DNA from 2 places in the Bacillus seohaeanensis genome. Region 1 is predicted to be linked to the other one. Evidence: riboswitches for the same ligand, from Rfam matches in the RefSeq annotation. Region 1 holds a riboswitch; the other holds the start of a gene.
The links. A riboswitch is a leader RNA that binds a small molecule or an ion and turns the genes downstream of it on or off. The one in region 1 is predicted to bind cobalamin.
Positions count from the first base shown of each region.

Region 1 (7,736 bases):
CAAATGGGAAAGACCCCACAGACTTTAAGAAATTGGGATAAATCGAATATACTAAAACCTTCTCATTTGACAAAAGGTGGAACTAGGTATTATTCTCAAGAACAACTTCATCATTTTTTAGGGCTTAAAACTGTAACTACTAAATCCAAAAAGATAATTGGCTATTGTAGAGTGAGTTCACCTAAACAAAAAGGTGATCTAAAAAGACAGATTCATAACGTCAGTAGTTATATGATTGCAAAAGGCTATCAATACGAAATCATCCAAGATGTTGGAAGTGGAACGAACTACAATAACAAAGGGTTGAATCAACTAGTGGATTTGATAACCAATTCAGAAGTTGAAAAAGTTGTTATCCTCTATAAAGATAGACTAGTTCTATTTGGCTTTGAATGGATTGAAAATCTTTGTAATAAATTTGGTACAGTCATTAAAGTCATTGACAACACCGAAAGAACCGAAGAACAAGAACTTGTAGAAGATTTCATTCAAATCGTTACGGTTTTTAGTTGCAGATTACAAGGAAAAAGAGCACATAAAGCTAAGAAGATGATGAAGGAGTTGGTAGAGGATGATACTAGCGAAAAAAGTTAGATTACTACCTACTAAAGAACAAGAGCAACAGTTATGGAAATCTGTTGGTACAGCAAGGTGGGCCTTTGAATAAGCAGCAGGAAAACTACAAACAAGGCGGTTCATTCCTTTCGAATTTTGAATTACGAAAAGAATTGACGGTCTTAAAGCAAACAGAAGAGTTTAAATGGCTATATGAAGTATCAAACAACATTACAAAACAAGCCATCAAAGATGCATGTGATGCTTATAAGAAATTTTTTAAAGGTCAATCAAAACTGCCTAAATTTAAAAGTAGACGAAAATCAAAAGCGTCCTTCTACAATGACACAGAAAAATTAAAAGTAAAGAAAAAGCTTGTTTTAATTGAAAAGGTCGGTTGGATAAAAATAAAAGAACAACTCCCCATGGGTGTGAAGTACACAAATCCACGAGTTAGTTTCGATAAAAAGTACTGGTATATTTCCGTTGGGATTGAAACAGAACTTGATCGAGTTGAACTAACAGATAAGGTCATAGGAATCGATGTTGGAATTAAAGAGTTAGCTGTTTGTTCTAGTAGTCAAAAGTTTAAAAACATTAATAAAACGAAAGAAGTAAGAAAAGTTGAGAAACGTTTACGTCGGTTGCAACGAAGCGTATCTCGAAAATATGAAATGAATAAGGAGGAAAACCATTTTGTCAAAACAAGCAATATTATAAAAATTGAAAAGAAAGTGCAACACCTACACAGACGATTAACCAACATTAGAACCAACCATATTCACCAAGCTACGAACGCTATCGTGAAAACCAAGCCTAGCAAAGTAGTGATGGAGGATTTGAATGTAAGTGGAATGATGAAAAATCGTCATTTGTCCAAGGCTATAGCGAACCAAAAACTATATGAATTCATTCGCCAAATAAAATACAAATGCGAGAAATATGGCATTGAATTCATGCAAGTTGACCGTTTTTATCCATCTTCTAAAATTTGTTCGTCATGTGGGGAAATCAAGAAAGGTTTAAAACTCTCCGATCGTACTTATTCATGTGATTGTGGTTTAAAGATTGATCGTGACTTGAATGCAGCTATCAATCTAGCTAACTTTGGAAAATTGACAGTTTAGCCACTTCCAAGACACTGTTAATATGTACGGTTCGTTGTACCGGAATTTACGCTTGTGGACTGTCACAACAAACGAGAGTAGCTTCGGCAAAATCGGACAGGTGGAAACAAGAAATAAACAAAACTTATAGATTTTTATAGGTTTTTGGCAACGGACTATACTCATGTCGTTCATTTACATCACATCGAAGATTCGTCGGAAAAATATATTTGGACACCAGTACATCCATCAAACGAAAAACACATTGAACCTAGCTCTATAAAAGATTATATTAGAGAATTTGGTTCACAGGAGAATACAAAACTAATATTAGAACACACACCTCATCGAGTACCATCGAAACATTTTGTTTTAGAGGGAATTAATTGGATAAAAGATACCTTAGATAACAAATAAAGGGTCTCCGAAATAGAGACCCTCTCGACCACATAAGAAAGTACGAAAATCATTTCAACTTTTCATCTTCCCCTTTTTGAACAACCACATATTTTCCTTTTCGATCCGCTTTTAGCGCAATAAACGATTTAACAATGGAGTAACCGAGAATGACTACGCAGATTAACAAGTGAATAGGGAATAATAGAGTATCTTGGAGATGGAAATTACCGGTTCTATTCGCAATATAGAGAAGCAGTAAAGCTAATAGGACATACATGCCACATAAATAAAGTGGGGAAGACCACATCAACTGAACACCTTCTACAATAAAGAAAGCGAGTGAACCGAGCCAAGCCATTGTAAAAAAGAACGGAACAATATTCATCAACTGTGCTCTGTTTGCAAAACTGCTAGCCCAGCCGTCCATAAGTTTTGCGAATCCATTAGGATACATTCGCATAGAAATTGCCCGGTAACCGCTTTTCGCTTCTATAAAAACACCGCTTTTTCTTGCGTGCTTAGAAAGGGAGAGATGTGCTGCCATTGAACCTTTTGTTGTTTCATGACCACCCAAAACAAAATAATCTTGTTTTGCACATATAAAGCATTGTTCAAATCCTCCAGCGGGACCTGAAATCTTCGAAAATACATTTGTGACACCAGATGCAGCAAGAATAATCATATGAAGTAGCATGGAGAGTGTTTCATACCAATGTTTTACATAATGATATGGATGAATGGTTAAAACACCTCTATTTTGCTGTTTCTTGTATGCTTCTGCTATTCGGAGCAATCCTCTTTTATCAAACCATGTATTACTATCAACGAATAGAAAAATGTCTCCATCAGCCTGTTGCGCTCCAGTCCAGTAGGCCCAATTTTTTGCTTGCCAGCCGGCAGGGAGTGGGGGCATAGCAATTACTCTAGCTCCCAATTGTCCCGCTATGTCTTTTGTTTTGTCCTCTGAATGATCATCAACAACAATAACTTCTAAAGGAGATACGATTTGTTCATTAATGCTTTTTAAAAAGGAGGTAATGTTTTTTTCTGCATTTTTTGCATGAATAATAATGGAGAATTTTTTCACAAGGTAATTATTTTGTAGTTGGACTCTTTTTTTTAAGACAGGTAATCTCATAAACAGGAAGATCGTAAGCGATATAGCAACTATCCACGAAATCATATAAATTCCCTTCCTTTTATACTGATATTATATTGTTGCCATTATATCCACTTTTCGAGGAAGTAATACGTTTTTTTCTTGGGAAGGGTCCTGGTTTAATTTTTTCCCTTACTAATTTTGATTTCAAGAACTGAGTTTAGGCAAATTAAAAGAAGGTGAGCTTAGTGCTCCCCCTCTTCCCTTTATTCATTACCTTATAAATTTTCATTTTGTTGCCCAATTTCCCCTTCAGCTAAGTAGTTATTGGCATCTTCCTGCTTTTTATGCTCGGCAACAGAGTCGCCAGGGTATGGGTCCTCTAGGTTAACATATTGAGAAGGACCGGGCTCCACTGATACTTCATCTTGGTTTGGTAATTTTATTGATGTTACGCTCTTTTGCTTATCCATTGTAAAACTCCTTTCCATTCTTAACGTTTAGTACAAGTATAGGCAGATAGAATTTAAGCTACTTGCACAGTTGTTATTTCTAGTATGGATGAAGGAGGCCTCTACTATTCTTCTAACGCTTTATTTTCCCCAATTGTCTTTGATAAACTCATCACGACCGGACTGAGCACGATCGGTTTTATATTCGTCAGGGCTTTTCTTGTAAAAGTCCTGATGATAATCTTCGGCAGGATAAAACTTTTCAGCATTAAGGATTTTTGTAACAATTGGTTTCTTGAACCGACCACTTTTGCTAATTTCATCTCTAGTTTCCTCAGCAAGACGTTTTTGCTCTTCATTATGATAAAAAATGGCTGTCCGATATTGGGGTCCACGGTCTTGAAATTGACCTTCATCATCTGTAGGGTCTATTTGTGGCCAATATAATTCAAGCAACTTTTCATACGGGAAAAGTTCTGGGTTAAATGTAATTTGAACCACCTCGTAGTGACCAGTTTCTCCAGTTTTCACTTGCTCATATGTAGGGTTATCGACATGTCCGCCTGTATAACCCGAAACAATACTTATTATTCCTGGCAATTCATCGAAAGGCTTTACCATACACCAAAAACATCCACCGGCGAATGTAGCCAATTGTTTATTCTCACTCATAATATATCCCCCTAAAAACAAAGATTCAAAAAATCTTCCACTTAGTCATATTTCAGCTAAAATTCAGATATTTCAACTGATTTTACCACTATCCTAGGATACATGACAACTAAATGGTATTAAAATTTTTATTGAGAAAACAGCCGATTTATTATAAAATAGCAATTAACTAAAAAAGTTTTCTAGGGTTCCGTAATCTCAAATGATTAGTCTGGTCCGAGAGAAAACGCACAGATTTTATCTGTGACACGGAGGGATAAAAGCCCGGGAGATGTATCTACTTGATATGTCTCTCGGGCTTTTCCGTTGTTATAAGGTGAGGAATGGAGGACTTAAAATGAATAAAAATTGGATTATCGTATTTTTTGCCGCTTTTTTTGAGGTGTTTTGGGTAGTTGGATTAAAGCATGCCAACTCACTTTTAGAATGGGCGGGAACGGTTATCTCAATAGTCATTAGCTTTTACGTGTTGATTATCGCTGGTCGTAAATTGCCTGTCGGTACAGTGTATGCGGTTTTTGTTGGATTAGGGACGGCAGGAACCGTTTTAACAGAAATGCTTTTCTTTGGTGAACCGTTGAAAATTGGAAAAATCGTTTTGATTTCCGTACTACTTATTGGCGTAATTGGCTTAAAATTAGTTACTGATGATCCTGTTGAGGAAGGGGAAAACGTATAATGGCTTGGATTTCTTTAATAGTTGCCGGTCTCTGTGAAATGACCGGTGTGGCGATGATTAATAAATGGAATAATGATCATAAATGGCATTCACTAGTGTTCTTAGTGGTTGGATTCGGTGTTAGTTTTCTTTGTCTTACTTTTGCGATGGAAACATTACCAATGGGAACAGCCTATGCGATTTGGACAGGAATAGGAGCAGCGGGCGGGGCGGTACTCGGAATGGTCTTATATGGAGAATCGACCGATTGGAAAAGAATCTTTTTTATTGCACTGATACTTTCATCAGCAATTGGATTAAAGCTAATAGGTTAGAAGTTTTTCTGAAAAAGTGATTCCATTCGACGAGAATCTCATGTATAATCCAATTGACGGAAAATTTTATAGCATATGGAAATAGGTGAAGCAGTCCAGCAATATCTGCTTCACAATAGGGAAGTTGGTGAAAATCCAACACGGTCCCGCCACTGTAAATGGGAGCAAGCTGTGAATCCACTGTACAAAAAGTATGGGAAGGAGCAGCAAGCAATGACCATAAGTCAGGAGACCTGCCTGTTTCTTTTTTAGCACCAGTACTACGAGGATAGGAAGGTGTAATTTGCATACATACAGATAAGGGCTGAAACGCTTGCATGCATCTTACACAACATCTCCATTTACTGGAGATGTTTTTTATTTCATTCAAATTGGGGGATTAACAAATGAAAAAGTTTTACTCGTTATTTTTGACTTTATTGTTAGTTTTAGGTGTGCTCGCTGGTTGCGGTCAATCAGAGGATGGGACAAAAGATACTGGAACAAGTGGAGAAAAAACGGAACAAGCTGATGGAAACAAAGAATCTGCATTTCCTCTAACGATAACGGATGCGGTTGACGAAGAGGTCGTTATTGAAAAACAACCCGAGAAAATTATCTCCCTTGTTCCTAGCAATACAGAAATTGCTTATGAATTAGGTTTAGGAGAGAAGATTGTTGGAGTTTCTGATAATGATAACTATCCGGAAGAAGTAACGGAAAAAGAAAAAGTTGGCGGAATGGAATTTAATGTTGAAAAAGTTATTAGCCTGTCACCAGATTTGGTACTAGCACATGAGTCTGGTGTATCCTATGCAAAAGAAGGGTTTAAGCAATTACGTGAAGCGGGCATCCCAGTATTTGTAGTCAAAGAAGCTACAAACTTTGATGAAACTTTCGAAACGATTGAAACAATAGGCAAAATAACTGGTACAACGAAAGATGCTGAAGAAATTGTCACAACAATGAAGGAAGATTTAGATGCAATAAAAGAAAAAGTTGCTTCTGTTACAGAAAAGAAAAAAGTATATGTTGAAGTTTCTCCCGCTCCGGAAATTTTTACAACAGGGAAAAACACTTTCATGGATCAAATGCTGACAACTATTAACGCAGAAAATGCCGTTTCAGATCAAGAGGGATGGGTACAGATGGACCAAGAGGCAGTCATTGCACTTAATCCAGATGTTATTATTACAACGTATGGTTTCTATACTGAAAACCCGAAACAACAAATCATGAGCCGTGACGGATGGCAGGATATGAAAGCTCTTAAAGAAGAACAAATATATGATGTTCATTCTGATTTAGTAACAAGAACAGGTCCTAGGCTTATCGAAGGAGTAGAGGAGATTGCCAAAGCAGTTTATCCAGAAGTTTTTGCAGAATAAAAAATGGATAACATATGGATTAGCTTTAGTCTTTCTCGTACTATCACTATTAGCTGGGATCTCTATTGGAACCATTTCCGTTCCATTTCGTGATACAATTGTTATCATTGGTGCAAAAATATTCCGTTTTGACCTTCCTGAATCAATTGATACGATGTACACTAATATCGTTTACGCGATTCGATTACCTCGTGTATTATTGGCCTTTATTGTAGGGGGCTCTTTGGCAATTGCCGGAGCTTCCTTCCAAGGGCTTCTAAGAAATCCGCTAGCTGATCCATATACTTTAGGTGTTTCTTCCGGAGCTTCTGTTGGAGCAGTTTTAACACTGTTTTTTCAAATAAGCCTTCCGGTTATCGGAATGTTTACACTTCCATTTTTAAGTATTGTTACATCTATTATTACTATTTTTCTCGTATTATTTTTTGCACAAAAAGTAGAAAGATCGATGAAAATTGAGACGATCATTTTAACTGGTATTATATTTAGTTCATTTTTAGGATCATTCATTTCGTTAATGATTGCGTTAACTGGAGAAGAGTTGCGGCAAATTATCGGCTGGCTACTCGGAAGTGTTTCAATGCGTGGTTGGGATTATGTAATTATTATTATCCCATTCTTTATTATCGGTGTTATTATTTTATTGATGAATACAAAAGAGCTAAATGGAATGAGTTTTGGAGAGGAACATGCACATCATCTCGGAATTTCCGTTGAAAAAAGAAAACTTGTCATTTTGCTTGCTGGCTCGATTTTAACCGGGGCAGCTGTTGCTGTTTCAGGAACGATTGGGTTTGTGGGTCTTGTTGTTCCACATTTTATTAGAATACTAGTCGGCCATGACCATCGTCATCTACTGCCATTGTCAATTATCACGGGCGGTGGGTTTTTAGTACTAGCAGACCTTATTTCGCGTACAGTTATTGCACCTACAGAGCTTCCAATCGGAGTTATTACAGCATTAATCGGGGCTCCTATTTTCGGATATATTTTAATAAAGAAGAGAGGTGCCTAAATGATATCTGTTCAACAGTTAACAGCAGGGTATGAGAATAAAAAAATACTTAAAAATATAAGTTTTACCGTCCAAGCT
Region 1 is NZ_JBHUMF010000031.1:415,304-423,039, forward strand. Features, by position in the region: gene ACFSUL_RS15395 (IS607 family transposase) at 1-594, shown strand, start outside; partial or broken gene ACFSUL_RS15400 (RNA-guided endonuclease InsQ/TnpB family protein) at 572-1,682, shown strand; gene ACFSUL_RS15405 (hypothetical protein) at 1,827-2,078, shown strand; gene ACFSUL_RS15410 (glycosyltransferase family 2 protein) at 2,128-3,243, opposite strand; gene ACFSUL_RS15415 (hypothetical protein) at 3,438-3,632, opposite strand; gene msrA (peptide-methionine (S)-S-oxide reductase MsrA) at 3,753-4,283, opposite strand; guanidine-I (ykkC/yxkD leader) riboswitch at 4,455-4,556, shown strand; gene ACFSUL_RS15425 (DMT family transporter) at 4,621-4,962, shown strand; gene ACFSUL_RS15430 (DMT family transporter) at 4,962-5,276, shown strand; cobalamin riboswitch at 5,343-5,531, shown strand; gene ACFSUL_RS15435 (ABC transporter substrate-binding protein) at 5,663-6,643, shown strand; gene ACFSUL_RS15440 (FecCD family ABC transporter permease) at 6,606-7,658, shown strand; gene ACFSUL_RS15445 (adenosylcobinamide amidohydrolase) at 7,659-7,736, shown strand, end outside.

Region 2 (7,736 bases), on a different contig from region 1:
AGATAGAAGAAGTAACAGGGGAGACGTATGGTCCGCTTAAGGCTCTCTGTGAAGAAGTGGTTACAAGTGAGCTCCCTGACAAGAATCTTATTATTCGCCCAGGGTTAATCGTTGGTCCTTATGATACGACAGACCGATTCACATATTGGGTAGACCGCTTTTCGAGAGGTGGAGAAATCCTTGTGCCTGGTACGGGAACAAGAGAGGTCCAATGGGTAGATGTCCGTGATTTAGTTACATGGACTTTAAACATGGCAGAAAAGAAGGAAACGGGCACATATAATGTAACAGGACCTAGTGAGCATTATACGATGGGGGAGCTCATTGATACACTCGATAAATGGACTTCCACCCATTCAACGAAAATCGATTGGGTTGGAAGTGACTTCCTTATCGAACAAGGTGTGCAGCCGTTTACGGAGCTTCCGCTATGGGTACCAATAAATGATGAGTATCCAGCCGGTTATATTTTAGCTGATATTCTAAAAGCAACCAATAAGGGCCTTACCTTCCGTAGACCGGTGGAAACAATTGAAGATATATGGCATTGGCATAATGCGAGAGACGTTCAAGATCTAAAAGCAGGATTAGATCACAATAAAGAGACTTCTTTGCTGCATGAATGGAAACGAAGAAATGAGAAAAAAGAATAATGGTTACTACAAAAAAGGGAATTGACGTTTAAAGTCATTTCCCTTTTTCGCCTATTTTATGCCTAGTGCTGCAAGATCAGATATCGGGACTGATCCAGGCATTGTTTTACCTTTAATCATTTTTCTAATTTTTGTACGTATTCGTGTACCATCTCAGGCGTTACAAACTTCCTTGTAGGAGCAACGCCATTTTTTGCTAACTCATTAATTCTTTTTGAAATTAAATTAATAGAATCTGTGGTAAACTCTTTCCCTTCTTTGCATAGAGAAACGGCTTCCTCTATATAAAGCTCCCGCTGTTGATCTAATGCCCAAAACTGCTTAGCGATTTGATGCTGTTTTGTAGAATGGGCGGATATTTCCTTATGTACGCTCATTGCCCTCACTCCTCTAAGTTATACTCTGATAAATATCTCTTTCTATTATGCATCGAAAATGGTTGGGTTGTATAGTGGTGGGCTATATTTAGATGAGGATGCTAAGTGTGAAAAGGATTGCTTGTCTGAAAAAACGGATTATTTGTCCAAATAACTTGGAAAAGTGTCCGGAAAATAGGAAAGAGTGTCTAAAATATCAAAAGGTTTGTCCAATAACAAGGATGTTAGAAGTTGCTAGATACAAGCGAAAGTCCATTTAGGGAGGGAATCTAGGGGAGAGAAAGTTTGTAATTAAGGTTGTAGAATCAGGAAAATTGGTAGGAATACAGTAAAAAGCAGCGGGATTCGGTAATGCCCCGCTGCTTTTTACTCACAAAATCGGTGACAACAAACGTGAAACGGATTCTTTGAGACGGATTTTTAATGTTCTTTTTTGATATTCTTCAATTGTAAGCTCACGGCTTAGGTGAAGATCGTTTTCAAAGATGTCACCTAGGTTCTTAGAAATAAGACGATCATAGATAAACGCATTTACTTCAAAATTTAGCCTAAAACTTCTTACATCGATATTGGCGGTACCGACAGAGGAAAGCTCATCATCGACGACGATCGTTTTCGCATGAATAAATCCATTTTCATAAATGAAAATTCTCGCTCCTGCTTTTAAAAGTTCGCCGATATAAGAGAACGTGGCCCAATATACAAACATGTGATCAGGCTTGTTAGGAATCATAATTCGTACATCAATTCCACTAAGGGCGGCAATCCTTAATGAATCTAATAAGCTTGCGTCTGGAACAAAGTAAGGTGTTTGAATGAAAATTGACTTTTTCGCACTTGTAATCAATTTTATATATCCATTTTTTATTTGCTCCCATTCCGAATCAGGGCCAGAGGTGACAATTTGAATGCCGGCATTCCCTTCAAAATGGTGTTGCGGAAAGTAGCGGGTGTTATAGGCAATCTTGTAACGGCTTGCCTGATTCCAATCAAGTATGAAACGAGTTTGCATCGCTAGTGCTGCCCGCCCGATAATTCTCAAGTGTGTATCCCGCCAGTAACCAAATCGCTTATTTAAGCCTAAATATTCGTCTCCGATATTAAATCCGCCGACATAGCCGACTTTACCATCAATAATTACAAGTTTCCGGTGATTTCGGTAATTAATCCTTGGGTTAATAAAGGGAATTCGTGATGGAAAAAATACTTCAACTTCTCCACCGGCAGCGATAAACTCCCGAAAGAATTTTTTTCTTGTTCCTCTAGAACCCATTTCATCATACAGTATTCTGACCCTGACGCCTTGTTTTGCTTTTTCCGTAAGCTTATCAACAATACCTTTTCCAAGTTTGTCCTTTTTTAGAATATAATATTGCAGATGTATATGATTTTCAGCTTTGTCGATATCTGCTAATAAGGAGTCAAATTTTTCTTTCCCATCGGTAAAGATATCCACTGAATTTTCTTGCGTAAGTACTGCTCCATTGTTGATTAGATGCATATATATTAAGTCTTGATGCTTATAAGTTGCTTCTTCTCTAAAAGGAAACTCGTGGTTTTTGAGATGCTTTATTTGCTCTGCTATCAACCCCTCAATTCCAATTTTATTAATATCTTCCCATTCAAATAAATGTTTTCGACTTAAGTTTTGTCCGAATATAAGATACATGATAAATCCTAGTAATGGTATGAACAAAAGTACCATCAACCAAGCCCATGTTGCTCCTGCATCTTTTCTTTCGAGAAAGATGACAACAGCAGCAAATGCTACGTTGAGAACAAATAAAACACCTAATAAAATAGCTAAAATATCCATTAATTATGCTCCTTCAGTGAAACTTTCACTAGCTGTACATATAGTTGTGCCAAATGTGTACACTTCTTATATAACATATATAGCTTCCTAAAAATAGTATATACGAAAAATGGTGGAAAAAAGGATAGAAATATTTTTGGTTCAATGAATTATAAATGAACATGGAAATTATCCTATAAAAAGTACATTTCTTCCGTTTCAAACAGGTGAAAGGTCCGTCCCTTACCGCTTTAAAGTGCTGAGGGACGGACCTTTTGTTTACTTATTCATTTGTAGACGTCTTTCCCTTCGTTTTTTTGCATCTTCAAATAGTTCTTTTTCTTCTTCTGTTTGAGGGATAACACCTGGCACCTCACTTGGAGCTCCATCGTCATCTATGGCCACCATTGTTAGAATTGAGGTGGTGGTGAGTGTTCGCGACCTCATTTTTAAGTTTTCACACTCGACTTTTACATACACTTCCATTGATGTTCTCCCAGTAGAAATCACGAAGGCTTCCAACGTTAAAATATCACCAACTTTTGCAGATGATAAGAAGTTGACTGTGTCGATAGAAGCGGTGACAACGACCATTTTACTGTGTTTCATAGCGGATATTGCAGCGATCTCATCAATATAGGCCAATATTGTGCCTCCAAAAATTGTTCCCATATGATTTGTATCCGGGGGTAATACTAGTTTTGTTTGGATTGTTCTAGAATCATTTGACGATAGCTTCTCCATGACATTAATCCCTCATTTCCTAATTTTTTTGAGAGGGAGAGGGTAATAGTTTCTCTTCCAACAAAAATCCCCATCACTCAAAAAGAGGATGGGGAAGAGAAAACATTGATAAATTATAGACAAATGAGATAAACTACCTGCCTAGTAAACTACCTTTGTTCTATCTTCCCAACTCCCGAAGAAGATAACACGTCATAAATATGGCAGGTCTCCTGACTTGTGCTTCCTTCTACTCTAAGACCTTCCCATCCTGCTCGGACAGTGGATTCTCTTATTTCGTCAGCACATACAGTTGCGGGAACAGTTCTGGACTTTCACCAGATTCCCTATTAAGTCTATAGTAGACACCATATTTATTGGGGTATGAAAATAGTTACAATAAAGTAAACGTTAATTTAATCATATAGGTAGAAACCTTTAAATACAATCTGTTTTTTATTGAACAGGTTCTTGCTCTGTTACAACTTGCTCATCTGCTATATCTTCCGGTGTTGCTTTTTTTACAAATAACGATACAACAAAGCCGACAATTGCAAAACCTAGCGCGATAAGGTAAACAAGCTCAACTCCAGCCACGAATGACTGAGTTATTGTTTCTGGGTCCGTTGGGGTTGCGGAGGATTCCAAGTAACTTTGCCGTCTTCCTGTCATGATACTAATAAACACAGACACCCCGATTGCACCAGACACAGGTTGCAACGTGTTCATAATCGCCGTTCCATGAGGATACAATCGTTTTGGCAGCTGGTTTAATCCGTTTGTTTGCGCTGGCATCATAATCGCTGCAACGGAAAGCATTAATACGATATAACAGGCGATTATGACCCAAATAGGTGTATCAATTCCGACTCGACTTAATACAAACATAACCCCTGTTAGCAAGAATGTTGCCGGGATCATTAACTTCCGTGGACCGAACTTATCGAAAAGTTTTCCCATAACTGGCGACATTAACCCATTCAACAAACTTCCTGGAAGTAAAACTAACCCTGCGGTCGCTGCGGAAAGTGCTAATGGCCCTTGCATATACATCGGTAAAATAATTTCTGATGAAAACATCGACATAATGATAATGATAAATAAAACAACGGCTAGTGTGAACATCGGGTATTTAAATACTCTTACATCTAGCATAGGTTCTTCTAGTCTTAACTGGCGGATTGTAAATAAAACTAATGATACAGCGCCAATTACAATTGGCAATAAAACTTTCGGTTCAAGAAAACTTGCATCTCCTTCTCCAGCAAAGCTGAAACCTAATACAACGCCACCAAATCCTAACGTAGAAAGAAGAATGGAAAGGACATCAACTTTCGGCTTTGTCACTTCACCAACATTTTGCAAATACTTAAAGGCAAAAGCGATGGAGAAAAGAGCAAATGGAATAACCGTAATAAATAGGTATCTCCATCCTAAATGTTCGACAATAATTCCTGATAATGTTGGACCGATAGCCGGGGCAAACATAATAACAAGTCCAACTGTTCCCATCACGGCACCGCGGCGCTCTGGTGGGAAAATTAATAAAAATGTATTAAAAATGATTGGGATTAAAAACCCTGTTCCAACCGCTTGCAGCAATCTTCCCGCAAGAAGAATAGAAAATGTCGGTGCCATCGCACATATTACGGTACCAATCGTAAACACCGTCATCGTTCCCATAAACATTTTCCTCGTTGTAAACGATTGAAGCATTAAAGCGGAAACTGGTGTTAATATTCCCATTACAAGCATAAACCCAGTCGCCATCCACTGTACGGTTGCAGTAGAAATACTGAACTCTTTCATTAAGGTTGTTAACGCGATATTCAATAATGTTTCATTCAAAATCGCAAAAAAGGCACCAATAATGAGGGAGATAATAACTGGTTTTACCTTAAAACTAGGGTCATCCGCTAAAAATTCATATTGTACTTTATTTTCGTCCATCTATACTCTCCTTTGTTTGTGCGTATTCCTGCAAAACCACATATTACTACACCTAAGATTGAATTGGAAGGAAATTAATTATTACATTTTTGTAAGGAGATAAAAACTGAATATGAAAATTGTTACATTTGCCTCTTTCACTAGTCAAGGCACTAGGAAGGGAGCTAACGATTCCTTATATTGTTAAAGAAGAATAGGTGGATCGTAAAAGAAGTTACAGCAAAAATGAAAGAATTAGAGCCTTTTTGTCAGAAAAACAATGAAAGAGCACCGAAAAAATCGATGCTCTTTTTACTTTAAAAATAGAAACCACTGACCCATTCTGCCAAATATGCACATAAAACAGCAGCATAGGTACCTACAATATTCCCGAGTATTCCCATTAACAACCCGACAGGAGCTAACGATGGTTGGAATACCGAAGCGACAACAGGTGCAGAACTTGTCCCACCGATATTACCTTGTGATCCTACAGCAACAAAGAAGAGTGGAGCACGAAGCAATCTAGCAGCTAAAAAGATAATAATGACATGGATAGCTAGCCAAACAATTCCCATAAGGACATATTGAGGTGCGTCTACAACATACATTAAATCTGCTTTTGCACCAATTGTTGCAAGTAGTAAGTAAATCCCTGCGTAACCAATCTTACTTGCACCGTAGTTTTCTAAATTGCTTACTTTTGTGAATGAGAAGATAATCCCAACCGCAGAAATAATCATAATTGTCCACGTTCCAGCGGATAGTACAGAAGTTTCCGGAAGCGTTTCAGAGAACTTACGGATAACGTAGGCAACACCAAACCCTAAGCCTAGAATAGCTGCAAGATGTGGTACAGTAATTGGTCTAGAATTTTTGCGTTCAATTTCACTCATATCATCGTTTACTTTCTTAATGACAGAGTTGTCCGCTTTGTTCCATTTATTGAATTTGTGTTGGAAACCAGCCAAGAAGATCATTATCCCCATCCAGCTATAGCCGACAACTGTATCGACAACGATAATTGGAGATAGAATTTCCTTCGGTGTTCCGGTTGCTTCAATCAATGCAGCCATATTTGCACTTCCGCCAATCCAGCTACCTGCTAGGGCGGCAACCCCAGTCCATGCTTCTTCAGGTAGAAGAGGCTGGAAGAGTGCTAATGCGATTGGACCACCGATGATGACTCCAAATGTACCTGCAAGGAACATGCCTATCGCTTTAGGTCCAAGCTTTAATGTTGCTGGAACATTTGCCGATAATAGTAGAAGCAATAACCCCACAGGCAAAATGTAAGTTGATGTAAAATCGTATAATGCGGAACTATCGGGGATGATTCCAACTGTAGTAGAAATCATTGGAATAAAATAAACCCAAATTAATGGCGGTGCATAATGAAAAAACTTTTGTAGAGAAGGTATTTTTGACTCCCCTAAAATAAAAAGAAGCCCTACAACAGCGGCTAAATATGCGAAGATTGCCATTGGTTCTTGGATTAAAGGACTACTGAATAGTATCATGTTCAAACCTCCTTAAAAAATAGACTTTACTATCATAACATTGAAAACGCTTTATCCGTTGATTTTAGAATCTTGGAAATACTTTTTAAAGTGATTCCATTTTAATGCAAAAGGCATTTAGACAATAAAAAATTGCCATGAGAATCCATGACAATTTCACTAAATGTTGTTTAGTTGGTGGTTAAGAAGGTAGCTTAAAATTAAGCTTTTTTGGGATTAGATATAATCTTTATTTAACTTTACTAATAACTCCAATAATCCAATATAAACAAGAGGATACCAGTTATCATGGAAATTCCAAAAAGCATAAATAGAAAGTCAAAAAAGTTGTCCATGAACATTTGCCTTTGGTTTTCACGTTTGAAATTCCTAACTTCTTTTCGATAATCTTTTACAGAGTTCATATTTATCCCCCTCTTTAAACGGATTAGAACGTTGTAATTACTATTTTCAAGGAGGGTAGAGGAAAATCCTGCTTTTATGTAAAAAAATTGTTGAAAAGATAGTGTTTATAGTCCATTTTGGATATTTTTGAAGAGGGTAACCTTTGCTTTAACTTTACCTAGGGAGAGAAGGCAAGTGTTTGAAGTGAATTCTAATGAGGCTTTCTAGGTTCCTAGACACTTTTCTTCGGATACTGGACAAATTCCTAGGGTTCCTAGACAAAATTTATGGATTACTGGACAATATTTAAACTATATTGGACAAACTTGTTGCTTTTCTAGACAAATTTACTTTT
Region 2 is NZ_JBHUMF010000001.1:100,238-107,973, forward strand. Features, by position in the region: gene ACFSUL_RS00510 (NAD-dependent epimerase/dehydratase family protein) at 1-653, shown strand, start outside; gene ACFSUL_RS00515 (YpbS family protein) at 770-1,030, opposite strand; gene cls (cardiolipin synthase) at 1,401-2,846, opposite strand; gene ACFSUL_RS00525 (acyl-CoA thioesterase) at 3,105-3,569, opposite strand; cobalamin riboswitch at 3,755-3,936, opposite strand; gene ACFSUL_RS00530 (MDR family MFS transporter) at 4,005-5,498, opposite strand; gene ACFSUL_RS00535 (DUF819 family protein) at 5,795-6,997, opposite strand; gene ACFSUL_RS00540 (hypothetical protein) at 7,240-7,401, opposite strand.
Region 2: it holds a riboswitch for cobalamin, as region 1 does, so the genes downstream of both, ACFSUL_RS00525 (acyl-CoA thioesterase) here and ACFSUL_RS15435 (ABC transporter substrate-binding protein) in region 1, are expected to answer to the same signal.